Regions from separate parts of the Ruegeria sp. AL11 genome, predicted to be linked through region 1. Evidence: riboswitches for the same ligand, from Rfam matches in the RefSeq annotation. Region 1 holds a riboswitch; each other region holds the start of a gene.
The links. A riboswitch is a leader RNA that binds a small molecule or an ion and turns the genes downstream of it on or off. The one in region 1 is predicted to bind cobalamin.
Positions count from the first base shown of each region.

Region 2: linked by a shared signal. The riboswitch ahead of ACR0IP_RS21840 (hypothetical protein) and the one ahead of nrdH (glutaredoxin-like protein NrdH) in region 1 are both predicted to bind cobalamin.
Region 3: linked by a shared signal. The riboswitch ahead of ACR0IP_RS10495 (DUF4198 domain-containing protein) and the one ahead of nrdH (glutaredoxin-like protein NrdH) in region 1 are both predicted to bind cobalamin.
Region 4: linked by a shared signal. The riboswitch ahead of ACR0IP_RS00315 (DUF1636 family protein) and the one ahead of nrdH (glutaredoxin-like protein NrdH) in region 1 are both predicted to bind cobalamin.

Region 1 covers NZ_JBQFXO010000011.1:34,181-41,380, reverse strand. Annotated here, with positions in the region: gene nrdF (class 1b ribonucleoside-diphosphate reductase subunit beta) at 1-890, opposite strand, end outside; gene nrdE (class 1b ribonucleoside-diphosphate reductase subunit alpha) at 902-3,025, opposite strand; gene nrdI (class Ib ribonucleoside-diphosphate reductase assembly flavoprotein NrdI) at 3,007-3,420, opposite strand; gene nrdH (glutaredoxin-like protein NrdH) at 3,436-3,657, opposite strand; cobalamin riboswitch at 3,743-3,934, opposite strand; gene ACR0IP_RS17645 (DEAD/DEAH box helicase) at 4,023-5,891, opposite strand; gene ACR0IP_RS17640 (hypothetical protein) at 6,129-6,581, shown strand.
Region 2 covers NZ_JBQFXO010000017.1:1,202-8,401, reverse strand. Annotated here, with positions in the region: gene nudC (NAD(+) diphosphatase) at 1-736, opposite strand, end outside; gene ACR0IP_RS21860 (bifunctional 2',3'-cyclic-nucleotide 2'-phosphodiesterase/3'-nucleotidase) at 922-2,769, shown strand; RNA gene ffs (signal recognition particle sRNA small type) at 2,809-2,907, shown strand; gene rsgA (ribosome small subunit-dependent GTPase A) at 3,065-4,093, shown strand; gene ACR0IP_RS21845 (alpha/beta hydrolase family protein) at 4,137-4,994, opposite strand; cobalamin riboswitch at 5,155-5,374, shown strand; gene ACR0IP_RS21840 (hypothetical protein) at 5,463-5,870, shown strand; gene ACR0IP_RS21835 (phosphatase domain-containing protein) at 5,867-6,370, opposite strand; gene ACR0IP_RS21830 (DNA polymerase III subunit gamma/tau) at 6,540-7,200, shown strand, end outside.
Region 3 covers NZ_JBQFXO010000005.1:257,957-265,156, reverse strand. Annotated here, with positions in the region: gene ACR0IP_RS10505 (cobalt ABC transporter permease) at 1-40, opposite strand, end outside; gene cbiM (cobalt transporter CbiM) at 37-648, opposite strand; gene ACR0IP_RS10495 (DUF4198 domain-containing protein) at 655-1,440, opposite strand; cobalamin riboswitch at 1,569-1,770, opposite strand; gene ACR0IP_RS10490 (FKBP-type peptidyl-prolyl cis-trans isomerase) at 2,020-2,448, shown strand; gene ACR0IP_RS10485 (hypothetical protein) at 2,461-2,640, opposite strand; gene ACR0IP_RS10480 (enoyl-ACP reductase FabI) at 2,700-3,491, opposite strand; gene fabB (beta-ketoacyl-ACP synthase I) at 3,497-4,726, opposite strand; gene fabA (bifunctional 3-hydroxydecanoyl-ACP dehydratase/trans-2-decenoyl-ACP isomerase) at 4,774-5,283, opposite strand; gene irrA (iron response transcriptional regulator IrrA) at 5,471-5,896, shown strand; gene ACR0IP_RS10460 (LysR family transcriptional regulator) at 5,865-6,788, opposite strand; gene ACR0IP_RS10455 (phytanoyl-CoA dioxygenase family protein) at 6,872-7,200, shown strand, end outside.
Region 4 covers NZ_JBQFXO010000001.1:63,938-71,137, forward strand. Annotated here, with positions in the region: gene cobN (cobaltochelatase subunit CobN) at 1-946, opposite strand, end outside; gene cobW (cobalamin biosynthesis protein CobW) at 952-2,007, opposite strand; gene ACR0IP_RS00315 (DUF1636 family protein) at 2,004-2,384, opposite strand; cobalamin riboswitch at 2,468-2,671, opposite strand; gene ACR0IP_RS00320 (NAD(P)-dependent oxidoreductase) at 2,698-3,768, shown strand; tRNA gene ACR0IP_RS00325 (tRNA-Cys) at 3,808-3,881, opposite strand; gene ACR0IP_RS00330 (protein-L-isoaspartate O-methyltransferase family protein) at 4,103-4,756, shown strand; gene ACR0IP_RS00335 (TolC family outer membrane protein) at 4,851-6,269, shown strand; gene ACR0IP_RS00340 (hypothetical protein) at 6,356-7,111, shown strand; gene ACR0IP_RS00345 (cobyric acid synthase) at 7,116-7,200, opposite strand, start outside.

The DNA of each region.
Region 1 (7,200 bases):
TTCTCACTGTCTGGGCTGAGCGCCGCCAGAATCGCCGGGTTGACCTCGGAGACTTCGGGCGGGAACAGGGCCTCGAACCCGAGGTTCTGCAACGCTTTGTTGGCGTTGTAGTGGAGGAAGACCTTCACATCCTCGGTCAGGCCGAGTTCGTCATAGAGTTCCTCGGTGTATTGGTTCTCGATCCCGTAAAGCTCGAACATCAAGCCAAAGGCATAATCCTTCAACTCCTGCTGTTCCGCCTCAGAGAGCTTCTCGTAGCCGCGCTGGAATTTGTAGCCGATGTAATAGCCATGCACGGCCTCATCTCGGATGATCAGGCGGATCAGGTCGGCGGTGTTGGTCAGCTTGGCCCGGCTGGACCAATACATCGGCAAGTAGAAGCCGGAATAGAACAGGAAACTTTCCAGAAACACCGACGCGATCTTGCGTTTCAGCGGGTCATTGCCGGGAGCGTATGTTTTCAGGATCGCCTCGGCCTTGGCCTGCAGATGGGGGTTCTCTTCGGACCAGCGGAACGCCTCATCGATCTCCTTGGTCGAACAGAGCGTTGAGAAGATCGAAGAATAGCTGCGCGCATGCACCGCCTCCATAAAGGCGATGTTGGTCAACACGGCCTCTTCATGCGGAGTGACGGCATCGGGCATAAGAGCAGGGGCACCAACCGTGTTCTGGATCGTGTCCAGCAGGGTCAGGCCAGTGAAGACGCGGATGGTCAGTTGCTTTTCGTGGTCCGTCAGTGTCGCCCAGCTTTGGATGTCGTTGGACAGCGGCACCTTCTCTGGCAGCCAGAAATTGACTGTCAGTCGGTTCCAGACTTCAAGGTCCTTGTCATCCTCCAGCCGGTTCCAGTTGATGGCGCGGGGGATCTTGGTTTGGATCATGTCTTTCATATCGTTTCCCCTTACAGCGAGCAGGATACGCAGCCCTGCACCTCGGTCCCTTCAAGGGCCTCCTGGCGCAGACGCACGTAGTAGATAGTTTTGATGCCTTTCTTCCACGCGTAGATCTGCGCGCGGTTGATATCGCGGGTCGTGGCCTCGGCAGGGAAGAACAGGGTCAGCGACAGTCCCTGATCCACATGTTCGGTGGCCGCTGCGTAGGTGTCGATCAGCGCCTCTGGGCCGATCTCATAGGCGTCGCGGTAGTATTCGAGGTTTTCATTGCTCATGAAAGCCGCCGGATAATAGACGCGGCCGATCTTGCCCTCTTTGCGGATTTCGATCTTCGAGACGATGGGGTGGATCGAAGAGGTCGAGTTGTTGATATAGCTGATCGACCCGGTGGGCGGCACCGCCTGAAGGTTGCGGTTATAGAGGCCGTGTTTCATCACATCGGCCTTCAACGCTGCCCAGTCGTCGCTTGTGGGCAGGGTCATGCCGTCGAACAGAGCCTTCACCCGATCGCTTTCGGGAAGCCAGTCACGGGTGGTGTATTTGTCGAAGAATGTGCCCGAGGCGTAGTCGGAGGTCTCGAACCCCTTAAACGACGCCTTGCGTTCCTGCGCCAGTTCGCAGGAGGTGCGGATCGCGTGATAGGCTATGGCCGCGAAATACACGGACGTGAACTCGACCCCCTCTGGCGAGCCATAGTGGATATGTTCGCGTGCCAGAAACCCGTGCAGGTTCATCTGTCCCAGTCCGATTGCGTGGCTTTCATCATTGCCCCGACGTACCGACGGCACCGAGTCAATCGCCGACATCTCGGACACCGCTGTCAGCGCGCGGATCGCAGCGCCGACAGTGCGGCCCAGATCACCGCCATCCATCGTCTTGGCAATATTCAGCGAGCCGAGGTTGCAGGAGATATCCGTGCCCAGATGGGAATAGCTGAGGTCATCGTTGAACTCGGAAGCTTCATTGACCTGCAAAATCTCGGAGCACAGGTTCGACATGTTGATCCGGCCCGCAATGGGGTTCATCCGGTTCACCGTGTCTTCGAACATCACGTAGGGATAGCCGGATTCGAACTGAATCTCTGCGATGGTCTGGAAGAATTCACGCGCGTTGACTTTGGATTTACGGATGCGCTTGTCATCGACCATCTCGTGATATTTCTCGGTCACCGAGATTTCCGAGAACGGCACGCCGTAGACCTTTTCCACGTCATGGGGCGAGAACAGGTACATATCGGCGTTCTTTTTCGCCAACTCGAAAGTGATATCAGGGATCACCACACCGAGGCTCAGCGTTTTGATCCGGATCTTCTCATCCGCGTTTTCGCGCTTGGTGTCGAGGAAGCGCATGATGTCCGGGTGGTGCGCGTTCAGATACACCGCACCCGCGCCTTGCCGCGCACCCAGCTGGTTGGCGTAGGAAAAGCTGTCCTCCAGCAGTTTCATCACCGGGATCACGCCGGAGGATTGGTTCTCAATGCCCTTAATCGGCGCGCCATGCTCGCGGATGTTGGTCAGCAGCAGCGCTACGCCTCCACCACGTTTGGACAGTTGCAGGGCCGAGTTGATGCCGCGCCCGATGCTCTCCATATTGTCCTCAAGCCGAAGCAGGAAGCACGAGATCAACTCCCCGCGTGAGGCTTTCCCGGCGTTCAGGAAGGTGGGTGTGGCGGGCTGGAAGCGGCCGTCGAGGATTTCTTCCATGAAGGACAGGGCCAGTGCCTCATCGCCGCGCGCCAGCGCCAGCGCGGTCATGACGACGCGGTCCTCATATCGTTCCAGGAACCGCTGCCCGTCACGGGTTTTCAGCGTATATGAGGTGTAATATTTGAACGCGCCCAGAAAGGTCGGGAACCGGAACTTCTTGGCATAGGCCGCGTCCCAGATTTTGCGCATGAAGTTCTTGGAATACTGGTCCAGAACGGCCTCTTCATAGTAGCCCTCGTACACCAGATACCCCAGCTTTTCATCCAGCGAGTGGAAGAACACGGTGTTCTGATTCACATGCTGCAGGAAATACTGCCGCGCGGCCATACGGTCGGCATCGAACCGGATCTTCCCCTCACCATCGTAGAGGTTCAGCATCGCGTTCAACGCGTGATAGTCCTGCTCGTTTACGCTGCTGTCGAGCATAGGTTTCTCCCTAGTTTTTCCAGCCCGGCGCGGACGCGGGCGATGTCGGTCTCTGTTCCGGCCAGCTCGAATGTGTAGAGCAGCGGTACGTTGCATTTCTGGGCGATGATGCGACCGGCCAAAGCGTAGGTCGCACCGAAATTGCGGTTGCCTGTGCCGATCACCCCAACGATCCCGGCACGTCTGTCCGGGTCGTTCAGGAACCGGATCACCTGTTTCGGAACCGCCCCGCGCCCGTCGCCATCGGCATAGGTGGGGCTGATCAGTACATAGGGGTGTCCGGGGTCAGGCAGCGGGTCCATTCCATTCGGAATGCGGAAAGAGGTCAGGCCCAGCCGCGAGACAAAGCGGTGGGTGTTTCCGGATTTCGATGAGAAATAGACCAGCGCCGGGATCGGCGCGGCCATGGGTCAGGCCAGTTGGGCGATCATGTCCGGGCGGAAACCCGACCAGTGATCACTGCCCGCCACAACGACAGGGGCCTGACGATAACCCAGCTCGGTCACATGGGTCATGGCGCTGTCATCTTGGGTCAGGTCGATGACGTCATAGGTGATGCCTTTTGCATCCAGCGCTCGGGTGGTGGCGGTGCATTGTACGCATGCGGGTTTAGAATATACGGTAATGCTCATGTCGTCCTCTGTCCTTTTAATGAATGCCGAGGACGCTGCGGGCAAAATGAACCCTGAACACGCCCCCGAACCCTCCGTTCGCGGTTCTCTTTCTTTGCTTGCGGCAGGTCTCCTGGCTCGCGGATTGATGTTTTGACTGGCCTTCCCAAAAGCACGCTTTCAGTGGCGTATTCAGCCGAACTATCCGCTTACAGTTGCGGGGGCAGCGCCGGTTTTTCACCGGTTTCCCTCTTAGCTTTCAACAGGAATCGAAAGAACCGAAGCAACACCATATTGGGGTTGGTGGTGGCGTGTTGTCAATATATGGTGTGGCGAAGAAAATAAATTTCTTCGCTTGCACAACCAGCCACGTGCGCTAAGGCGGTCTACTTTTTCCGCTTGGGCATCGCGTTGCCACCCTTCATCGCAGCCGCACGTGCGCGGTTTTTCTTGCTGCTTGGCTTGCCTTTGGGCGGAGGCGGGCCTTTCGGACGGCGCGCAGGTTTCTTGTGCTGATCGCCCGAGGGGGCCTCATCCCGTTTGGGCCGCGTTTCGGCCTTGGGTTTCTCGGCCGGTTTCCGGCGTGGTTTTGCGGGCTGTGGCTCAGCCACGCGGGCCGGGCGTTCGTGGCGCTTCTTGCCTTTGATGTCGCGCTTGGGACCTTTGCGGCCACCACCGGCAAGGGCAGGCGGCGCGTCCAGTTGCACCAGGGTCTTGGTGCCTTCGACCGTCATCTCGGGGCCGATGGCTTTCAGGAAGCCTTCAACGCTGCTTTCGCGAATCTCGATGTAGCTTTCGGTGTCAGCAATGCGGATCGCGCCGATATCGTCTTTGGTAATCTTGCCCGCCTTGCACAACATGGGCAGCAAATAGCGAGGCGAGGCGTTTTCGTTGTGTCCCTCCGACAACGAAAACCACACGCTTGGGCCGAAGGGAACGTTCGGCTTTGGCGCGGTATCTTGTGCGTCGCTCAGCTCTTCGGGGGCGGAGTGCTTGCGCCCGTATTGACGCAGATAGGCCGCCGCCAGTTGCTGCGGTGAAAAGCGCGAGACCAGATCATCGACCAGAGCACTTTCGCCCTCGGTCACATCTACGGTCCAGTCGTCCGAGTTGAACATCCGCTGCATGTCCTGCGCCTGAACCTGATCGGCTGAGGGCGCAGACCCCCAATCGGCGGTCAGCTTGGCGAATTTCAGCAGGCGCTGCGCCTTTTTGAACGATGCGGGCGGCACGATCAGCGCGCTGACGCCTTTTCGCCCGGCGCGTCCGGTTCGGCCCGAGCGGTGCAACAGCGTTTCATGGCTGTTCGGCAGTTCCGCGTGGATCACCAGATCAAGGTTCGGCAGGTCGATGCCGCGTGCGGCCACATCGGTCGCCACACAGACGCGGGCGCGTCCGTCGCGCATGGCTTGTAGCGCGTTCGAACGTTCGCTTTGCGTCAGCTCTCCGGACAGGGCCACGACCGAGAATCCACGATTCGACAGCCGCGCCGTCAGGCGGCTGACCATGGCGCGGGTGTTGCAGAAGATGATGGCATTGGGGGCCTCATAGAAACGCAGCACGTTGATGATTGCGTTCTCACAATCGCGCGGGGCCACATTCATCGCGCGGTATTCGATATCGGCATGTTGCGTGCGCTCGCTGACGGTGCTGACACGCTCGGCATCGCGCTGATAGCGGGCGGCGAGGGAGGCGATGGCGCGGGGAACCGTGGCGGAAAAGAGCAGTGTCTGACGCTCAGACGGGGTCTGTTCCAGAATGAACTCAAGATCTTCGCGGAAGCCCAGGTCGAGCATTTCGTCGGCTTCATCCAAAACCACTGCGCGGACAGCGGTCAGGTCAATCGACTCGCGCATGATATGGTCGCGGAGACGGCCCGGCGTTGCGACCACGATATGCGCACCGCGAGCCAACGCTCGCCGCTCGTCTCGCATATCCATGCCGCCAACACAGGACGCAATTAACGCGTCTGCATCCGCATAGAGCCACGCCAGTTCGCGTTTGACCTGCATCGCCAATTCGCGCGTCGGCGCGATGACCAGCGCCAAAGGCGCGCCCGCCGCATCGAATACATCCGCGTCGCCCAAAACGGTCGGGGCGATGGCGAGGCCGAAGCCAATGGTTTTCCCCGACCCGGTCTGTGCCGAAACCAACATGTCTCGGCCTTCCAAGCCGGGCGCGGATACGGCGGTTTGGACAGGGGTCAGCGTGTCATACCCTTTGCGATCAAGGGCGTCTTGAAGTGTCTGTTTCATGGCTCGGCTCTTTGGGATGCTGCGGTCACCCTCAGAGCGTCTAATACGCGGATGATCGTCGAAGGGCTCTCCTTACCGAGTGAGGCGCCGGATGTATAGAGCGGAAAGCGGGCTGCACGATCAAACACAGCATGAACGCTTGATGAAGGTTCCTTCAGGAAAGTTGTAACCCGCCGCACTCTTCCCAATCTGTTGAACACAGCCAGAGATGGCACCGATTTCAGGGAGAAAGAGACCATGACCAGATTTATGACTGCCGGAGCAGCCGCTCTGGCCACGAGCCTAGCCCTTGGTACTGCCGCTGCTGCCGAAACCACGCCTGATCTGCGCGGTGTTTGGACGGCCAGTCAGACTACAGTTTCGCCGTCGAATTCGGCTACCGGCGATGCTCCGCGATTTAACCAGTCGGAATGGGTGCTCGAAATTCAGGCTCAGAACGACAATGTGTTCTGGGGACCGAGTATGTGGCGTCGCAATGCCATGGATGACTGGACGATGTACGAGGCCACCGGTTCCATCAGCCAGGATGGCTCGGGAAAGATCGGGATCGTCGAAAGCTCGGCCGAGCCGGCGATTGGCGTAAACGCCTTGATCGACGCGCGCTACGAGGATGGGCGAATCTACGCGGATTTCCGTAGCCTACGCACTGGAACAACCTACAGCACCGTTCTGGAACGTCAGGTGAACTGAAGCGTTTCCGGCCCGGCCGGATTTTAGGGGGTACAGACTGTCGCCCGATTGTGACTGCGACAGAATAGTAGGTAAACCGTCCGGGTCGGAACGCTTCTCAATATCGGAAAACTCGTCTCCACAGGGAGGAGTCGGACCGGACGGTGATTTCGCCGAGCGCGACAGGATCCAGTATATGCTGGGTTTACACGCGGTGTTCCTCGACTCGGGGTATTCGGATCTCGCGATCCTTCAGCGCGAAGTCGCGCGCGGTGAAAAATTCGCCGTCCGGTCCAAGCCCCATTTCATAATGGCATCCTATCCGCAGTATGCCGCAGATTCTGCTGGGAGGATTTGCCCAGTCGATCTTTTGCGAAGATATCTGCTTTCCCTCCCCGACCGACATCAGCACGGTCGGTGTTTTTATAGCGTCGGCTAAGGATCAATACCGGGCGCAAGCCTCGCTCTGAAAACCGTCTTGTTCATTTGTTCGACAGCGTAGGTGATTAGGTAGGGAGTTTAGCCCTGTTTCAGTCCGAACGATTCGGTTTTGCGGACGTTGTGGCGTTGCCAGTTTCTGGAATTTGCGATCAGTTTATTGTCTGTTGCCCTTTTGCGTCTGCAGCAAATCGCAAAATTC
Region 2 (7,200 bases), on a different contig from region 1:
CGGGAACGCCCGCCTCTTCCATCACCTCGCGCCGCACCGCGGATTCCAGCGTTTCGCCCGGCTCGACGAACCCTGCAAGCAACGAGAACATGCCCTCGGGCCACCCCGGTGAGCGCCCCATCAGCACGCTGTCGCCGTGGGTGATCAACATGATCACAACCGGGTCGGTGCGTGGGAAGTGTTGGCCACCACAGGCCGAACAACTGCGCTGCCATCCGGCTTGCGATACGTCGCTTGGCGCACCGCAGCGGGCGCAGAAGCGATGCGTCTCGTGCCAGCCGATCACCGCCTTGGCTGTCGCCGCAAGCTCGGCATCGCGGGCGGACAGGCGCGTCATGATCCGGCGCAGCTCGCCAAACACGTGACCCTCGGGCAGATCGGGATGCTGTTGCTCGGACGGGTCGATGAAATTGCCCAAGCTCGACAGATCCAGCCCCTCGGCCTGCCATTCAGAGATATCTGCGGCAAACATCGCCGCCCCGTCACCAGAGCAGCCAAGCAAGATCGGAGCCTCAACCACTCCACCGGGGCCATTGGCGACCAGAGGATGCGCCATGTTGACCAGACCCAACCGATCCAGAGCCTCGCCCTGCACCAGCACTTTTCCACGCCACAGCAACAAGCAGCGGGCGTTTGGATCTTGGGCCGCCTCAGCCAGCTTGTCCGCATCCCCCCGCAGATGGGCCGCACGATCAAGGCCCGAGCTGCCGAATGTCACGTTTTCTGCGTTTTTCATTGGGGTCCCCTCGGCCTTTTGCGCCTAGGGCTGCCATGTCCGCGCAGGTGTTGCAATGTCAATTCACTACTGCGGCATATCGACAGGTGCCACCGAAACACCGCATGACCGCCTCGGATTTTTCACTTATTTGTCCTCTTGGTAAATTTTCTTAGCTCTCATAGCGCAAAAGTAGACAATCAAACGTGACCGCAATCTCCCCGCGCATGAAAGACGCGCAGGACGCAGGAATGCATATCCGCATTCTGGCAACCACAGATCTGCATATGACCCTGACCGGGTTCGACTACTATGCGGACAAACCAGACCCGACCATCGGGCTGACTCGTACGGCGTCGGCGATCCGAAACGCCCGTCAACAGGTCGAGGACGGTTTGACTCTTTTGTTCGACAATGGCGACGCGCTGCAAGGAACACCGATTGGGGACTGGGCGGTGGAAAACGATGGCCCGCACCCGATGATGCAGGCCTTCAAGGCGCTGGAATATGACGCGATCGGCTTGGGCAATCATGATTTCGGGTTCGGGCTGGATGTACTTGAGCGCGTAATAACCCAAGCCCCTTGCCCGGTGATTTGCAGCAATCTGAACCATGTGAACGACCGGCAGCCTTGGCTGCGCAGTGTCGTTCTGACCCGGTCCGTTGCGCAGGAAGAAACGATCCGAATCGGCGTATTTTCAGTGCTTCCGCCTCAAACCACGATGTGGGAGGCGCATCACCTAAAAGACACGTTCATTGCCGAGGATATCTTGACCGCCGCCCGACGAACGGCTGAGGCGTTGCGCGCGCAAGGCTGTGATCTGGTCATCGCGCTGGCCCATTCGGGGTTGGAGCAATCGACGACTCAGCCGGGGCTTGAGAATGCGGTGATTCCCCTCGCCGAGATTGAGGGCATTGACGCGATTGTTGCCGGTCACACGCACCTGACACTGCCGGGCGCGGGGCATCTCGGGCTTGACGGCGTTGATGCCGAAAATGCTCTGGTCCACGGCACACCTGTGGTCATGGCCGGGTCTGCCGGATCTTTTTTGGGGGTGATGGACCTGCGCCTGACCAAGTCGCCCGAGGGGCGCTGGCAGATCACTGATCGCCACTGTGACCTAGTTGAAACAGCCGATGAGGTCGAAGACAAAGACCTGAACGAGATGTTCAAGCCCGCTCATCTGGCCACGCGCAAGATGATGGCCGAACCTGTCAGCCATACCAAGCAGAGCCTGCACAGCTATTTCAGTTTCTGCGCGCCAGATCGAGGGCTGGCCCTGGTGGCTGCGGCGCAAGCTGCGGGTTTGCGCCCGTTTCTGCACGGCAACGCCTTCGCTGGAGTTCCACTTCTGTCAGCAGTGTCTCCTTACAAATTCGGCGGCCGGGCTGGACCCCGAAACTACACGGACGTGCCTGTGGGTGAGATTTGCCTGCGTCACGTCGCTGACCTGCATGTCTTTCCCAACGAGTTGCGGGCCGTCGATATCACTGGCGCGCAACTGCGGGATTGGCTTGAGATGTCGGCGGGTGTTTTCAACCAGATCCACCCAGACGCCGAAACCGAGATAACCGATTCCCGCCGGGCGGGGCATAACTTTGACGTCGTGTTTGGCGTGACCTATCAGATCGACCTGTCCAGCCCGGCGCGGTTCGATAGCAACGGCGCCTTGACCGATCCAACCGCCCAGCGCGTACGCGACCTGTGCTTTGGCGGGCAAATAGTCCGCGACGACCAGAGCTTTGTGGTCGCCCTCAACAACTATCGCGCCAGCGGTGGTGGGCATTTCCCTTTCGTCACAAAAGCCCGGGCCATTCCTCTGCCGTCCAGGGATATCAAAGAGATACTGCGGGACTACCTGTCAGATCGACTGCTCGCAGACCCTCTGGATCAGGCTCCTTACCCATTCTCCTTAGCCCCGCTTTATGGAACGCACACGATCCTAAGAACCGGCAGCGGAGCATTGAAGTATTTGCCCGAGCTAAACGAGTACTCCCCGGAATTGCTGGGGCCTGATACCGATGGCTTTGAAAGGATACGACTGACTTTGTGACGGGTTGTCATTTTCACATCGTTTCCCTATACCAGGCCCTGAGAGGTTGGCGCGGGCGAGCGCCTCGCCAACCTGGTCAGGTCCGGAAGGAAGCAGCCACAACGAGCCCCGCTTGGGTCGATGTCCAACCTCTCACTTTATAGAAACCATCAGCCGCAGGAGGGCTTCGTGATTGTAGTAAACACCCTTCGGGCAGATCGGTTCTAAACCCAACTCTCCGATTGCCTGAACACATCACCAACGGATGCGCGTCTGCCATCAGATGGGATTGCTATATCTGAACACAGGCAAACCAATGTCTTTTACTCTTTCGGACCTGGGATGGTCCTCTCACTTTGCTGCACAGCACACGGCGCACGCGCAGCTCACGCCTTTTCGTATCACCGCCGTTCACCGGGACCGTCTGGTCGGGATGAACGAGGCTGGTGAAGCATCTCTGTTTGCCCCTGGTCACTCTACCGGCGACTTTGCTGTCGGAGATTGGGTGCTGGCCGATGACAAGAATCGCGTTCAGCATCTGCTTGACCGGCGCAGCCTGTTGCAACGCCGTGCTGCCGGAACCGGGGCCGAGGCGCAGTTGATCGCAGCCAATGTTGACGTGCTGTTCATCGTCAGCTCGTGCAATGCGGATTTCAATGTGCCCCGGCTCGAACGGTATCTGGCACTGGCGCATCAGGCGGGCTGCTATCCTGTCGTGGTCCTGACCAAAGCAGATAGCTGCTCGGACCCAGCAGCCTACGCCAAACAGGCCGAAGCGCTGGCACCGTTTTTGACAGTCCTGACGGTCAACGCGCATGACGCGTTAGACCTGCAGCAGGTTCTGGCATGGTGTCCGACAGGTCAGACAGCGGCTTTGGTCGGGTCATCCGGGGTTGGCAAAACAACGCTCGCCAACGGAATGACCGGGCAGGATCAGGCAACAGCCGCAATCCGAGAGGATGACGCCCGCGGCCGTCACACCACGACGTCTCGTGCCTTGCGTCCGATGCAAAACGGCGGTTGGCTGGTCGACACTCCCGGCATGCGCGCCTTGCGCCTGCTGGATGCGCAGGACGGGGTGGACGAGGTGTTCTCGGACATTCTGGAGCTGGCCCAAGCCTGCCGGTTCTCGGATTGCCAGCATGAGGCCGAGCCCGGTTGCGCCGTGCAGGCCGCGATTGAGGTCGGCACGCTGGATGCAGATCGGCTGGACCGCTGGCGCAAGCTGCGGCGCGAGGATCAGCGCAACTCCGAGACCGTGGCCGAGGCGCGGGCACGCGACAAGGCTTTCGGCAAGATGGTCCGATCCGCGATGCACGGAAAATCCGCGCGGCGCGGCGATTGAAACACGGGCTGAAACAGGGGCGCCGGTCCACCGGCGCCCCCCATCAAGCGATCAATCGAGGCCAGAGCGCCGCATTGCGGCGGGCAAACACACCGATATGGCCGATTTCCGGAACGTCAAACTCTTCTGGTGACAGCAGGTTACGGCGCGCCTTTGGCCCGTAAAGTTCAGCCAACCGCCAAACGGCAGCTTCTGGGACCATCTCGTCATCCGTGAAGGCGAACAGGTCGACGGGAGTGTCCGCATCTTGCCATGTGGCATGCGGCAGGGTGTCTCCCATCTCGGGCAGGTAGCTGTGCGGCGCGGTGCACCACTTGCGCCACTGCCAATAGACCGCAGGCGGCAGGTCCGACCCGAACCCCAGAGCCTTGCCGGGCAAGTAGCCCAAACCGCGCACGACCAGAGGCACGTGCCCGTACCAGAATAACCCTGCCAAAGCGCGGTACGGCCAAGGATGATCGCGTAGTGTCACAAGGCCGGAACAGACGCAGATCATGCGATCAATCTTGTCGATATCCGGCTGTACCGGTCCCAACATCCCTCCAAGCGAATGGCCAATCGACCAATGCTGCGCCAGCGGGAACCGTCGGCGCATCTCGGCCCGCGCGGCGGGCATGTCCTGCAACGCCCAATCGGCCATCGAAATCTTCGACCAACGCTGTGGGCCCGATTTCGAATGCCCGAATTCCCGGTAGTCGTAGATCAGACAGGCGATATCACGATCCGAGGCCAACCATTGTGCGAAATGCTTGTAGTAGTCTCGCGGAACCCCTGTCGCGCTGTTGACCACCACTACGGTTTCGGGCTGCGCCACGGGCCGGTAGATCCGCCCGGACAGGGCACCATCCCCCACCGGGATCTGAACATCTTCGATCAGCACTGTTTGGTTTGCATCCAACATGGGCATCCTCGGTGGAAAACTGAACTGATGAGTTCACATTGCAACTTGACCCCAGACAGCCCATGCAAGTCAACTGCGATCCCGCTTGACCACGCGTCCACTTTGCGGATCGTCTTTCCGCAGCGCAGAAAGTTCAACTTGACTCAGAATGGTTATGAACGCTAGCGATGGTTCGATGGTTCCCGGCTTTCACAAGAAGTCGGGATGAAAAGGGAACACGGTGCGGTTTTCCCCGGCTTGCTCGGGACGAACCAAATCCGCGACTGCCCCCGCAACTGTAAGCGGTGAGCGATGTCGAAGAGCCACTGGCCGAAAGGCCGGGAAGGTCGGCAAAGCGATGACCCGCAAGTCAGGAGACCTGCCATCGTCAACATAACCCAAACTCGGGCGGGGTGTCCGGGCAGGCCGTGACAGACCCTATCTGCCCCACCTGATCCCAGCCCCTGTCCACCGCGCGGAGGGCGCAGGATGATCTGGAAGACGAAGACACATAGGTTCTCAGCAACCATCTGCCAACATACCGGCAAGACATGCCCTGCACTTGCACGGCTGGCGCGTTCGATGGTTGACGCGCTGGACCAAGCCGGTCCGGCGACCACATCGGATTTCGAAATAGAAGGCAGCAGCGACCTGACCCATTGCACGGACGGCTGCCACGCCCGGTTTCGGGCCAGCCAGTCTCAGGTGCGGGTCTATTGCGGAGCGGACCCTGATGTCGACAGTGAGGTCCTCGATCTCTATGCCGATTTGATGTTCGGTACCGACACGAGCAGCCTGCCTGCCGCAGCCATGACTTCCCTGCCCTGCGCCATGCTCGAGGCATCAGTGATTGCGCCACGCAAACCGGCCCCGGCGGAACTGCAACTGTCGGCTTAAGAATCCGCCAAAGCTCGGGCGGGCAAGGTGGCCCAGTGCTTCTGTGCATCGGTTTCGACTGCGCAGGGGCGCAGCTTGCGCAACCGGTCCAGTGCTTGGGTTGGAGCCTCGCCGCATTCGATCATCAACCTAAGCACCACCATGCCGGAGCGACCGCATCCGCCCTGACAATGGACAAGCACGCGCCCTCCGCCAGACAAAGCCTGACGCGCCGCGGCACTGACATCGGGCCATTGCGCATCAACCTCTGACGGTGGCACGCCGAAATCCTGAATCGGCAGATGCACCCAGCGGCTGGCGCGACCCTGAACGTCGCGGCCAAAATCGCGGGCTCCGAACTGGACCAGCTCGGCCTCGGTTGTCATCGAAAGCACGAGCCCCGGCCTCCAATCTCCAATCGTTTCAAGGTCGCCTGCATAGTCGCCGCCCTTTCCCGGCATCGACGTTAGGGCAAGTGTGCCCCCGCCCACTTGCAAAGCATGAATGACCAAATTCGTCATGACAGCATCCCCCCGGAAGCGTTGATCCTGACTCTAGGCTTGATTCACAATCTGAAGAGTGTACCCCTGACGCGCCAGTTTCCAAAACAAAATCGTTCTTCAACTCATGTGGACGCGGGCGGCGCGGGCCTCTACGCTGCGGTGACGTTCCGAATCCGCCAGAGCAGACATGACCGACTCAGACAGCCCCGCCTATCAGGTTCTCGCCCGAAAATACCGCCCGGAAACCTTTGCCGATCTGGTGGGTCAGGATGCGATGGTCCGCACGCTCAAAAACGCGTTCGAGGCGGATCGCATCGCGCAAGCCTTTGTCATGACAGGCATTCGCGGAACCGGTAAAACCACGACCGCACGGATCATTGCGAAAGGCATGAACTGCATCGGACCGGACGGAACTGGCGGACCCACGACCGAGCCTTGCGGCCAATGTGAGCACTGCGTCGCCATCATGGAAGGTCGTCATGTCGACGTCATGGAGATGGACGCCGCCAGCCGCACCGGCGTGAATGATATTCGCGAGATTATCGACAGTGTTCGCTACCGCGCAGCCTCGGCCCGCTACAAGATCTACATCATCGATGAAGTCCACATGCTGTCGACCAGCGCCTTCAACGCGCTGCTCAAGACGCTTGAAGAACCTCCCGCGCACGTGAAGTTCATCTTCGCCACAACTGAGATTCGCAAGGTTCCCGTCACGGTTCTGTCGCGCTGCCAACGCTTCGACCTACGTAGGATCGAGCCCGAGGATATGATCGGCCTGCTGCGCAAGATCGCCTCAGCTGAGAGCGCAGAGATTGCCGAGGATGCGCTGGCGCTGATCACCCGTGCTG
Region 3 (7,200 bases), on a different contig from region 1:
GGGCCGCGCACAGCGCCAGGATGAGGGCAAGCTGTCTCATGTGGCGGGCCTGGTCAGGAACAGTTCAGGTTTGACCTTTCGCGCCAGAAGGATGGCAAATCCTGTCAGGACGGCCTCGATGACCATCACGGGGACATGGGCAAAGAAGACCAGTTTGGCGGCGGGGAGGAATTCGTCCCCTGACAAGGCCAGTGAGATACCCACCATGACAGTGGTGGCTGCAATGGCAAAGGCGCCGCCAATGCCGCCCCAAATTGCGCCATGAACAGGCGAACCGCGTCCGATCAGAGGTCGAAACAGCAGCCCCGCTAGTACGGCCGGAAAAGCGATGTTGAGCGTGTTGATCCCCAGCACCGTCAGCCCGCCGAAGCCGAAAAAGACTGCCTGTAGCAGCAGACCCACAAACAGGGCCGGGAAGGCGGCCCAGCCGAGCAGAAGCCCGGCCAGACCGTTGAGGATCAGATGCACCGACGACGGCCCAATCGGCACGTGGATCAGAGAAGCCACGAAGAAACTGGCCGCTAGCACCCCAGCTGTGGGGATGCGGTCCAGATCCAGCGACCTGAGGCCCATGGCAACCCCACCAGCGGCGGCAATAGCGCCGCCGATGACGACCGGGTTGGACAGGGCTCCGTCGACGATGTGCATCTGGGGTTACTCCATGTCCCAGGCGCGGATCCAGATCACCGCGTCCTGGCTCAGCTCTTTGCCTTCATGTTCGGTTTCCGGACCAGCGCCGAGGGCGGCAAAGCCCCAGTAGCCAGCTTTCGGGACACCGAAGGAGAAATAGCCGTTGGCGTCGGAAATAGCGACAACAGCGCCACCGGGCATCGGCGAAACGGTAGGCTCGGACGAGGCTTGGCTGTCGAAGCTGGGCTTGGCGGCCATGTACTCGATCTCAATCTCAGCGCCGGCAACCGGTTCGCCATTCGCCAGAACCTGACCGGTGAAGGTCGAACCTGCGATGACGTTGTAGGGCTTGTTCAGCGGCACGATCTCGGTCGCCAGACCTGCGGGGTTCATCCAGTCGGTCGGCAGTTCGTTGCGGTTCAGGAACGCCTTGGTGATCTGCTGGATATAGATATCCTCGGCCTCTTCGTAATAGGGCTCAGGCACGGTGACCACTACGTAGTCGCCCGAACGTTTGACCGGAACAGATCCCTGGAAGGCCGCGCCTTCGTTTTCGGGGCTCGAAAACCGGATGGGCTCCAGCGTGTCCAGCAGGTCGGTCTTTTCGCCATTGTGGATCACATAGAATTCCTGCGGCTTGTCCAGATCCATGACATGGCCGTTTTCAAACGGGTGCCAGAAGATCAGCTTGACCGGCACGTCGCCCGGCGCCTCGATCAGCGTGTCGGTGGTGTATTCCAGCAGAAAATGCGCCTGCGCCATCGCTGGAATCGCCAGCGCAGCCGCAGCTGTGCAAAATAGTTTCTTCACAAGGTCTTTCCTTCGTCCTTCGTGCCAACCCCGGCACGTTTCTTGCTTGATATCGGGACGAACGGAGCCATGTACCCAAAATAAGGGCATCGGCCCAATGCACACCCCAGCATCGGTGACACACCCCTTCCGAGGGTGCATATCCGGCAGGTCTCCTGACTTGCGGGTCAAAGCATGGGGCTGGCCTTCCCGGGTGGAACCCAGTGGCGTGTCAGCCCTGCTCACCGCCTACAGTTGCGGGGGCAGTTGCGGCATTGGGTGGATCAGAATTCCCCGCACCGCATTCCCTTTTCTCCGGGCGAACCCGGAACCGGACATGAGGACGCTGATGGCAGAGATTCCCATCACCGGTCAATCTCTATTTAAGACTGCAGCGATAACATCTTGTCGATAGGATCGGATGTTCCTGTTCTGCACGCTTGGTATTGAAGGCGCGCGTGTAAGCGACGACAAAAGGACGCGCACGCCTTCACCGCAATCTGGACATCAGAATCAGATGCATGCATCCTGCGCTGAGTCAGACTCCGGCGTAGCGCGCTTGTGTTCGGCGCCCTATTCCCCACACGCCCCGGAGGCCCAATGTCTGAGATCAAGCAAGGCGACACAGTTCGCATCCACTATACCGGCACGCTGTTGGACGAGACTGTCTTTGACAGCTCAGACGGGCGCGATCCGTTAGAGTTTGTTGTCGGTTCGGGCCAGATCATACCCGGCCTGGACAGCGCGATGCCAGGATTGGCGGTTGGCGACAAGAAGCGGGTCGAGATTGCCTGTGTCGACGCCTATGGTCCGATCAACCCGGCGATGCGGCAGGACATTCCGCGTGAAGGTATTCCGGACGACATCCCGCTAGAGCCTGGAACCCAGTTGCAGATGCAGACCCCCGATGGTCAGGCGCTGCCGGTAACGGTTGTCGAGGCGAACGAGGCCACGGTGACGCTGGACGCCAATCACCCGCTGGCCGGGCAGGACCTGATCTTCGATATTGAGGTTGTCTCGGTGAACTGAAGGCTTGAGGTCTTAGCCCCAAAGCCCGTCAAGCGCTGCACGGACCTGCGGTTGCGTGAAGAACACGAACAACACCAGCAATGTGGTCAGCGTCAAAAGCAGAACACGGGCGCGGGGGCTTAGGAACCCCGTTTTCCGTCTGGTCTGGGTGCCACGCGTATTGCTGGCAAGGATCTGGTCGGTTTTGCTCATGCCCATATCCCTGACGCCGAAAGATGGTCAAATCTTGGCGGCGTCTGGGAAAGATATGGTCACATGAAATCCGGCTGTGGCATTCCAAGCACGTGGAAACCGCCATCCACCCTGATGATCTCGCCCGAGGTGCAAGCCCCCGCGTCTGAGGTCAGGTAAACCGCCGTGCCGCCAACGGCCTCCAGCGTAGCGTTCGAGCGCATGGGTGCATTTTGGTCGCAGAACTTGTAGGTCTTGCGCGCACCGCCGATTGCCGCCCCGGCCAGGGTCTTCATCGGGCCGGGCGAAATCGCGTTCACACGGATGCCTTCGGGGCCGAGGTCGTTGGCCAGATACCGTGTCGCCGATTCCAGCGCGGCTTTGGCAACGCCCATGACGTTGTAATTCGGAACTACACGATTCGAGCCTTGGTAGGTCAGCGTCAGCAGCGAGCCACCATTGTCCTTCATCAGCGGATAGGCGCGACGGGCGACCTCGATGAAAGAGTAGGCCGACACATCCATCGAGTGCTTGAAATTGGCCCTTGTGGTGTTCAGAAACCGGCCTGTCAGCTCGTTCTTGTCCGAATAGGCAATCGCGTGAACGACAAAGTCGATGGTTGGCCAGCGTTCGCCCAACTCGCCAAAGGCGCGGTCCAGCGAGGCGTCATCGGTGACATCCGCATCCACCATGAAGTCGCTGCCGAGGCTTTCGGCCAATGGCTGCAGACGCTTCCCGAACGCGTCGCCCTGATAGGTGAAAGCCAGCTCAGCCCCTGCTTCATGCATCGCTTTCGAGATACCCCAGGCAATCGACCGGTCATTGGCGACACCCATGATCAGGCCGCGTTTCCCTTTTAGAACTTCCGACATCTCGTTCACCCGTTATACTTTGACAGGATCATGGATCCGTTCGTGCCGCCAAAGCCGAAGCTGTTGGTCATGACCGAATCCAAACCTGCATTTTCAACCACTTGAGTTGCAATTTCACCGGGCTGGATGCCTTCGGCTAGTGTGTCGACATTGATCGACGGCGTTATGAAATCATTGTCCAGCATGAGCAGGCAGAAGATCGCCTCAAGCGCGCCAGCCGCGCCCTGTGCGTGCCCGGTCATCGACTTGGTGGACGAGATCGGAGGCACCTGACCTTCGCCGAAGATACGACGCACGGCTTCAACTTCGCCCACATCTCCGACCGGGGTCGAAGTGCCATGCGCGTTGATGTAACCAACCTTGCGGCCTTCGGGCAGGGTCGACAGAGCCAGACGCATCGCGCGCTCACCGCCTTCGCCGGACGGGGCCACCATGTCATGACCGTCCGAAGTCGCAGCATAGCCGGTCACCTCGGCGTAGATCTTGGCACCGCGCGCCAGCGCATGGTCCAGATCCTCAAGCACCACGATGCCTCCGCCACCCGAAATCACGAAGCCGTCGCGGTCCTGATCGAACGCGCGCGATGCTTTCTTCGGAGTGTCGTTGTACTTCGACGACATCGCACCCATCGCGTCGAACAGGCAGGACAGGGTCCAGTCCAGCTCCTCGCCGCCGCCTGCGAACATCACGTCCTGCTTGCCCAGCATGATCTGTTCCGCCGCGTTGCCGATGCAATGCAGCGAGGTCGAGCACGCCGACGTGATCGAGTAGTTGATACCCTTGATCTTATAGGCGGTGGCAAGGTTCGCGGAAATCGTGGAACACATGCATTTCGGCACGGCAAAAGGCCCGATCCGCTTGGTAGCGCCGTTCTTCAGTACCGTCTGATGCGCGGTCAGCATCGCGCTGGTGGACGGTCCGCCGGACCCGGCAACCAGTCCGGTGCGCGGATTGACGACCTGTTCCTCGGTCAGCCCGGAATCGGCAATCGCCTGTGCCATCGCGATGTGTGCGTAGGCCGCGCCCGGTCCCATGAAACGCAGGGTGCGTTTATCAACGTGTTCGGACACGTCGATCTTGAGCGACCCGGCGATCTGGCTGCGAAAGCCATGTTCGACCATCTGCTCATTGGCCTCGATGCCGGATTTACCTGCTTTGAGCGAGGCGAGAACCTCTTCGGCATTGTTCCCGATCGAGGAGACGATCCCCAAACCGGTGACGACGACGCGACGCATATGCGTTCTCCTGTGTTCCGTTCCTGTTGGCGTAATGTCCGCTGGTGTCAGCTTTCGGACAGTGCAACCTTCATATCTTTGACTTGGTAAATTACTTCACCATCCGCTTCGACACGGCCATCCGCGACCCCCATGGTCAGACGGCGTGTTTGTACGGCTTTGGTAAAATCAACATAATAGGTCAGCATCTTACGGTCCGGGCGGACCATGCCGGTCAGTTTGACTTCGCCCACGCCCAGGGCGTAGCCGCGCCCCTGCCAGCCGCGCCAGCCCAGGTTGAAGCCCGTCAGCTGCCACAGGCCATCCAGACCCAAGCAGCCCGGCATGATCGGGTTTCCGGGGAAGTGGCAGTCAAAGAACCAAAGATCAGGCGTGATGTCGAATTCCGCGACAACATGGCCTTTGCCATGCGCGCCTCCGTCACCAGAAACATCGGTGATCCGGTCCATCATCAGCATCGGAGGGGCAGGCAACTGCGCATTGCCGGGGCCAAAAAGTTCGCCTCGCGCGCATTTCAGCAGATCCTCTTTGTCAAAACTGCTTGGGAATTGGGCCATTCTTGCCGCCTCTTCTGCCTTGGGTCCGTTAATTACATTTGGCCTCACCTAGCACCCGTATGCAAGGTCCTGCAAGAGCAGTGGCCGGATGATGTTGCGACCCGGTGATCTTTGCGAATGAATTTCATTTGAAATTGGCATCCCTGCGCCCCTATATATATAAGCAGCAAAAATGGGTATCGGATTCATGACACCTCAGAGCCGTAAGATAGCTACAGACTGGTTGGAGAGCGCCGGATTGCGCCCGACGCGACAGCGTGTTGCGCTGGCCGAGTTGCTTGTGGGCGATGGTCGTCACCGGCATGTAACAGCGGAAAGCCTGTTTGACTCCGCCAAGACCAAGGGCGATGCTGTTTCGCTTGCGACCGTCTACAATACGCTGCGCGCGTTCTGCGATGCGGGCGTGCTGCAAGAGATCACGGTGGATGGGTCGAAAAGCTATTTTGACACCAACACCCATGATCACCCGCATTTCTATTGGGAAGACGAAAGCCGGCTGAGCGACGCTCCGTCCGAAGAGTTGGTGATCCAGCGCCTCCCGCAGGCGCCGGAAGGGGTCGAGATCGCCTCGGTCGACGTGGTTATCCGTCTTCGCAAGAAACCTCAGGTCTAGTTTCGGACAGCGCATCAAACAGGATACGTTCCGCTGAGGCCAATGTGGCTTCGACGGGGCCGGTTCCGTGGCGGGCCAAGACGACAGGCTCAGCAGCGCCGTTGTCTAGGATCGTCAGGCGCACAAGCGTTCTATTGTCATAGCTCGTCGAATTGTTTGGGCTGGCGTAGCTGATTGCGATTCCTTCCCCATGGGCTGCGAGGCTGCGCTGAATCTCAAGCGTTGCTGCCCTGTGGGCGACTGTTGGGTTCAGGCCTTTACGCCGAAACAGGTTCAGGACGTGCTGCGCCGACAGCCCCTCCTTAGACAGGATCAGGGGTTCCAGTTCCAGATCGACCAAATTGACACTGTGGGCAGAAGCAAGCGGGTGATCAGGTGGGAGCAAGGCGTGCGGGACACTGTCGAACAGCTCTTGCCGAGTAAACCCTGCATCCATGCCAAGGTCATACGTGATCGCGATATCCGTCTGGCCGTTGATCAGACCGTCCAGCAAGCCCTCGAAACTGTCCACCTGATACGAGATGGTCACATCGGGCAGGGCTGTATGCAGACTATGCAAGGCAGAGGCCAGATGAAACGGTGCCAAGTCAATGAAGCAGCCCAACCGCAGGTGTGAAGACCCGTGCGGTGCGTCTGTCGGATTTTCGATCTGCGCGGCAGAGTGCAACAGTTTTTCCGCCTGTTCGATGAAAAGGCGCCCCTGAGGGGTTGTGGTCATCGCCGCCCCGCGTCGACGCATGAACAGCGGATATCCCAGAAGCGACTCAACCCGCGTCAGGGCCGTCGATAGAGCGGGTTGCGATACGTTCAGCCCATGGGCTGCGGCAGACAAGCTGCCATGGCGGCCGATGGCGCAGACATATTCGTATTGGCGCAGTGAAATATATAACATCACGTTAATTATTACTTCGAAAGATATGATTTGAACAGATGGCTTTGTTGTCCTTTAAACGAGTCAAGCACAAGGAGACCGACATGCCACACCCTCTTGTTTCTCAGGACATGATCGACACCTACCAGGAAGACGGGGTTGTCCTGATCAAAGGGCTTTTTGCCGATCACGTGGATGCGTTGCGCGACGGAGTTGCCGCTAATATGACCGAGCCGGGGCCCTATGCCTCGGACAACAAGAAAGAGGGGCAGACCGGGCTGTTCTTTGATGATTACTGCAACTGGACCCGTATCCCGCAGTTCCGCGAGGTGATCGAGACCTCTCCGGCGGCTGAGGTCGCAGCGGACCTGATGCAGTCGAAAACAGTGCAGATGTTTCACGACCATGTTCTGGTGAAGGAGCCAGGCACATC
Region 4 (7,200 bases), on a different contig from region 1:
CATGCATGGCGAGATCGGCGGGGGAGAGGCCGCGTTCCGCCTCGGCCCAAGCCTTGCGGCGGGACGTGGCGAGGGCCATCTGAAATACCGGCACGCCCGCCGCGTCCAAAGGGGATGTACCCGACGAGCCTTTGCCTGAGAAGGAGGTGGCGTTGATGATCGCCGAAGGCTTCAGAGCGACGATGTTGTCACGCAGCCATTCAGCGGCGGCAGGTGCTTTGAGCGAGGGCGCGAATAGGCCCACCGCCTCGAACCCGCGACCCCGTAAGCTGCGGATCACGGCGGCAACAGGGGCGGTATCTGCCGAGGTTAGATAGGCGCGATAGAACGTGACGACGATACGTTTTGCGTCGTCCGAAAAGGCAGTTTCAACCGGAATCACGCCGCGATCAGGACACCACGCGCCAGATTCGGGCAGGGTTTTAGCCCCCATAACCGGGCCGGCATAGAGCCCCGCCGCCAATGCCATCTGCGCCAAGGCGGCCTGCGCTGCGACTTCACCGCCGGTGTCGCAGAGATGTGCCAGACGCCGCAGGGTCGAGACGGGCAGGGTGGAATACTCATCCAGCCGCGTATCCTCACGCCCGTCGGCGGGCAGGACGGCCAGCGCGATCCCCTTGGCCTGCGCCAGCGACAGAACTTGCTGCAACCCGTAGGCCCAGTAAGGCACGCCACCAATCAGGCGGATCAGAATGCCCTTGGCGCCCTCAAGCGTCTGTTCCACGTATGTGTCGACGGACAGAGGGTGTTTCAGCGCCGTCAGATTGGCCAGTCGCAGGGTCGGCATCCGCCCCTCCGGCCCGCCACCACGGTGCCAGCCTGCCGCGAAAGCGCCAAGGTCGCTGTCCGAGAAGGACAGCACCACCAAATCCGCCGGGCTCTGGCCCAGATCGGTTGGGGTTTCTGTTTCTTCTAACCCGTGGCTTTCGCGGAAGACGACGTGCATTGGTCTTACTCAGCGGCCTCGGTGACACCAGCGAGGATATCGCGGATTTCTGCTTCTCTGATGTCGTCATGTTCGGCGATCACCACCATACGCGAGCGGCGGTCTTCACCGGGCTCCCATGGACGGTCATACTGGTGACGCACACGAGCACCCACGGCCTGAACCAGCAGGCGCATAGGCTTGCCTTGAACGGCGGCATAGCCTTTGACGCGCAGGATGTTCAGCTCATTGGCCAGACGCTCGATCTTGGCGACCAGATCGGCAGGATCGGACTGTTCCGGCAGATCAACGATGATGCTTTCGAAATCGTCATGCTCGTGATCGTGGTGACCGTCGTGATGCGATGGGCGGGCGTCCATGTCATCCTCAGCAGCTGCTTCCAGACCAAGAACAACGCGGACGTCCACGGCACCTTCGGCCACTTCGACAACGGGCATCGGGCGAGGGGCTTCGGCGGCGATGATCTCTTTCGCTTTTGCCACGCCTTCGGGACCGGCCAGATCAGGCTTGGTCAGCAGGATGATGTCGGCGCAGGAAATCTGATCCTCAAACACCTCGGATAGGGGCGTTTCGTGGTCGATCGAGTCATCGGCCAGACGCTGAGCGTCCACCGCTTCGACATTCGGCGCAAAGCGACCGGCGGCGACGGCCTCGGCATCGGCCAGCGCGATCACGCCATCAACGGTGATCTTGGAACGTATATCGGGCCAGTCGAACGCCTTCAGCAACGGCTTGGGCAGGGCGAGGCCAGAAGTTTCGATCAGGATGTGATCGGGGCGCGGCTCCAGCGCCATCAGGGCTTCGATAGTCGGGATGAAATCATCGGCCACGGTGCAGCAGATGCAACCGTTCGCTAGTTCCATGATGTTTTCCGCCGGACAATCCGGGATCGCGCAGGATTTCAGGATGTCGCCATCGACGCCAACATCTCCAAATTCGTTGACCACAACGGCCAGACGCTTGCCCTGCGGGTTCTGCATCAGGTGCTTAACCAGAGTCGTCTTGCCCGAGCCCAAGAAGCCAGTGATCACGGTGACGGGGAGTTTTTCCAAGTTGCTCATTTCAGGGCTCCAATCGGGGGAATGCGGGCTGCGCAGTTTTTGCGGAAATGTTCAGGGCGCTCACGCCATTTGACCAAGCCGTCCTCGGTCGCGAGGTACTTGGTGGCGCCGTCAACGATCACGTCGACATGCTCGGTTTCGTTCAAATGTTCATAGACGAAGGTCCAGCGATCCGGGCCGCCGCGCAGCACGATGGAACAGCCCTCGTTGCAGTTCGACAAGCATTCCACGGCTTTCAGGGTAATCCCTTCCGGCAGCTCCGCCTGTTCAAGCGCCTTGTGCAACAGGGTGCCGGGGCGTTGCGCATCGTCTTCAACGGGCAGCCCGCGTCGACAGGTGGTGCAAACCAGCAATTCGACCGGAGCGGTCTCGGTCATGTCTCTCATCCCCCCAAATCCTCATCGTGGGGGACGGGGTTTCATGCGGGTCCCTTGACCCGACACCGGAACACCCCGTCCGGTTTCATCTTCGGGCGCTGGCAGGTCTCCCGGCTTGCGGATGTCAGAGTTGTCCTCTGTCGGATGTCCCGCCTTCCCGGCTTTGCGCCAGTGGCTTGGGCACCCTCTCCGGTCACGGTCGCGGGGGCGGCTGCGCTTGGCGGAAAACCCGTTGACGCATTCCCTTTTCATCTGTTCTCACAGACACCAACACGAGGCTCATGCGGCACGCACCCGCAGCTTGTCAAGCGCGATGCAGCCCAGACCGCTGCGGCACGTTGAAAAGCGACCTGCCAGCGTCGCTAGGCGGCATGAACATGGCGCTGATGCATGGTCGCATGGCCTCAAATCGCAAACGGAGGCGAAATCCATGAAAGTAGGTTTTATCGGGCTTGGGAATGTGGGTGGCAAGCTGTCGGGGTCATTGCTGCGCAATGGAATCGATCTGACAGTTCATGACCTGAGTTCCGATCTGGTCGAGGCCTTTGTCGCGCAAGGCGCCAAAGCGGCTGAAAACCCAGCCCAGATGATGCGCGATTGCGATGCTGTGATCACCTGCCTACCGTCGCCTGCGGCCTCGGACGCGGTGATGCAAGAGATGCTGCCTGAGGTTGGCCCCGGTAAGATCTGGATGGAGATGTCCACCACCGACGAGGCTGAGGTCAAGCGGTTGGGGGCATTGGTTCTGGAGCGCGGAGGGGCCGCCGTCGATTGCCCTGTCTCGGGTGGCTGCCACCGTGCGGCGACCGGCAATATCTCGATCTTCGCTGGCTGCGATCGCGACACCTTCGAACGCATTCTGCCCTTCCTTACGACCATGGGGCGGCGCGTTCTGCACACCGGAGAGCTCGGCTCAGCCTCGGTTCTTAAGGTGCTGACCAACTATCTGGCCACAGCCAACCTGATCACTTGTGCTGAAGCGTTGGTCACCGCCAAGGCCGCCGGGATGGATTTGAACACCACCTATGAGGCCATCAAAATCTCGTCGGGGACATCGTTCGTGCACGAAACCGAAAGCCAGGTGATCCTGAACGGTTCGCGCGATATTTCGTTTACGATGGATTTGGTGAAAAAGGATATCGGCCTCTTTCAGGACGTCGCCGATCGCGCCGGTGTTCCGCTGGAAATCAATCCGGTGATGATCAAGATCTTTGAAGACGGCATCGCCCGGTTTGGCGAGCGTGAGCTGTCGCCAAACATCATCAAACGCCTGGAAGAGGCCACGGGCTTGGACATCCGCGCACCGGGTTTTCCTACGGAAATGCAGGACGATGAGCCGGAAGAACCAGGGTACGAGGTTGTGCCTCAGGGGCGTTCCTTCTGAAAACTGATTTCCAGAGATGTTATTTAGAGGAAGGGGATGTGGAGGCGAGTACCGGAATCGAACCGGTGTACACGGATTTGCAATCCGCTGCGTCACCACTCCGCCAACTCGCCTTTTCAAGTAAAATCAAATACTTGCCGTGGTGTGATGGGCGTTTTAGCAGCTTTCATCGGGGGCGTCCAGAGGATTGCCGTCGATTTTGGGCCGCAAATCAATATTTGTGGGCGGCCGGTCTAAACGGATCGTGAACCAGGCTTGCGGCATCTGGGCCGTTGTCGAGACAGGTCGAGTGTGGCACAAGCCATTTATCCAAGGGATTGAAAAGAGAGATCAGATGTCAGATTTCGCAGCCCGGCGCCGCACCATGGTTGATACGCAGGTACGACCCTCGGATGTGACCAAGTTTCCAATTATCGACGCGATGCTGTCCGTTCCGCGTGAAAGCTTTGTGCCAACTGCACAGCGCGAAGCGGCCTATGTCGAAGGGTTGATCGATCTGGGCAACAACCGCTGCATTCTTGAGCCGCGCACTCTAGCCAAGATGTTGGATGCGCTGAATATCTCCAATGAAGAAATGGTCCTCGATATCGCGTCGGCCTACGGGTATTCGACCGCAATCGCCGCTCGAATGGCGCAGCTGGTGGTAGGCGTCGAATCCGACGAACATCTTGCCTCTGAGGCGCAAAGCGTGCTGACGGAAGAAAACGTCGATAATGCCGTCATCCATGTAGGTCCTCTTGAAGAAGGGGCTGCCGAGCATGGCCCTTATGACGTGATTATGATACAAGGTGGTGTCGAACATGTGCCCGACGCGGTGCTGGACCAATTGAAGGATCAGGGCCGGATCGCATGTCTATTTGTGGACGGGCAACTGGGTACGGTTCGCATCGGTCGCAAGGCCGGTGGTGTGGTCAGTTGGCGGGATGCCTTCAACGCCAGTGCGCTGGTTTTGGACGGTTTTTCCCAAGAGTGTGCATTTTCGCTATAGTCCGCTGACTGTTGTTTCCACCACCTTGATTAGTTGAACATAAAGACGCAAACTGCCGGAGAGGCAGCGTAATTTCGATTTGAGAGGATTTGGTATGCGTGGAAAGACAGCGGGAAAGCTGGTCAAAGCGCTTGCAGTGACTGCGGCCATTGCCCTGAGTACTGTTCCCGGACGGGCCGTCTGGGCTGACAATCTGACAGATGCGTTCATCGGAGCGTATAACACCAGCGGTCTGCTGGAACAGAACCGAGCCCTGTTGCGGGCAGCGGATGAAGACGTAGCAATTGCACTTTCCGCGCTGCGCCCGATCATCAACTGGACGGTTCAGGTCAGTCAGGATTACACGAGAACAAGAACTGACTCCGTCAGAACAAGCACCGACCCGTCGCGATTCTTCTCGGGTCTGACGCTCAGCCAGCTTTTGTATGATGGCGGGGCATCGGTGCTGGGCAAGCAGTCCGCACAGGAAACGGTTCTGTCGACGCGCCAGTCGCTGATCGATATCGAGCAGCAAGTTCTTTTCCGGGCCGCAACCGCGTATCTGAGCGTCCTGCTGCAAGAAGAAACAGTTCAGATTCGGCAAAACAACGTCGATCTGTCGAGCGAGGAACTTCGGGCCTCGAATGACCGCTTCGAAGTGGGTGAAGTCACGCGTACCGACGTGGCTCTTTCTGAGGCGCAGCTGGCCAGTTCGCGCGCGGATCTTGCGGATGCCAAAGGGGATCTCAGCACTGCTCAGGCCGAATATGTGAATGCGGTCGGCAAACTGCCGGGGCGTACGGCTGGGCAGCCGGGGCTTCCGAATCTCCCACGCTCGCAATCCGAGGCAATCAGCCTCGCGCAGCGCAATCACCCGGCGATTCTATCGGCTCAGCACCAGGTGCGGGCGCTGGATTTGATCGTGCAGCAACAACGCGCCAACCTTGGGCCCAATGTCAGCCTGAACGCGGATGCGGGTGTGACGCAGCGATATGACAATGATGACTACATCAACGACGCCACGGTTTCGCTGAACTTCAACCAGCCGATCTATGCAGGCGGTCGTCTTGCAGCCAACGTGCGCCGGGCGATGGCAACCCGGGATTCGTCGCGGGCCAATCTGCTGAACGTGCAGAAGAACATCACGCAAGGCGTGACAGATGCCTTTGTTCGGTTCCAAACGGCAACGGCCAGCCTGACGGCCTCGACCGAGCGGGTCCGGGCCTCGCAAGTGGCCTTTGACGGGATTCGCGAAGAGGCGACGCTGGGCGCGCGAACCACGCTGGACGTGCTGACCGCTCAGCAGGATCTTCTGGATGCCCAATTGGCCGAGGTGGCCTCGCGCACGGAACGGTCCTTGGCGGCATACCAGCTGCTGCAGGCGCAAGGCCTTCTGACGGCTGAACGTCTGGGGCTTGCGGTGCAGATCTATGATCCGACGCTGTACTACAATCTGGTCAAAAAGGCTCCGGCGCAGGTCAGCAAGCAAAGCAAGGATCTAGATCGCGTTCTCAAAGCGTTGCGGCGGGACTGATCTATACTACTGGTTGTGACGCCCGACGTGTTTGGCTACACTTGGTCTCAAGAATAGAGCGGTAGAGAACAATGTCGGATAGCGTCATGACCTCAGGTATCGAGGATGTACTGTCGTCGGTAAAACGACTGGTGAGCGAAGACGGTCGCAAAGTGTCGGATACCGATACTGCGGCCGCTCCACGCAAGCCGGGCCGATTGGTCTTGACGGACGCGCTGCGCGTTGGTGACGCGCCAAAATCCGAACCCCTGAAACTGGAACCTAAATACAGTCCCGAGGATTCGGCAAAGCCGATGCTCCTGCGGGCCTGTGATATTGTTCAGCCGGGCGAAGCAGCCAATCACGATGGTGCTGAGGAGGTCGGCGACGAGACCACGTCGGACAACCCGACCGGCAGCCTGAGTGCCAAGATTGAAGCCCTTGAGGCCGCCATCGCGCGAACCGAGGACCAATGGGAGCCGGACGGAGACAGCGACGACGCGTATTCCGGCACGCCCTCGAAGGCGCTTCACTGGATACCTGCGCCCACCTTTGAAGAAGAGGACGCCGAGGATGTGGATGCGCCCTCAGGCGAGGCGGATGCCGCGACAGAAGAACCGGCGACATTCGTTCGGCATGGGGATACTCCTAAAGCAGACCCAGTTGAAGACGACGCGATTGAGGAAGCGATCGAGGACGAGATCGGGTTGTCTGCGTCCGAGGAGGAGGCCTTGCGTGAGATGATCGCCGAGGTTGTCCGGTCCGAGCTTCAGGGCGCGTTGGGGGAACGCATTACCCGCAATGTCCGCAAGATGGTCCGGCGCGAGATTCATCGCGCGCTGACCGCCAAAGAGCTGGAATAGAAGCTCAGGCCCGTTGCGGCGTCTGAGCAAGCTCCAGCAGTAGATCCAGATCCATATGCTGTTCAAGATGGTCTGCCAGATCATCCAGC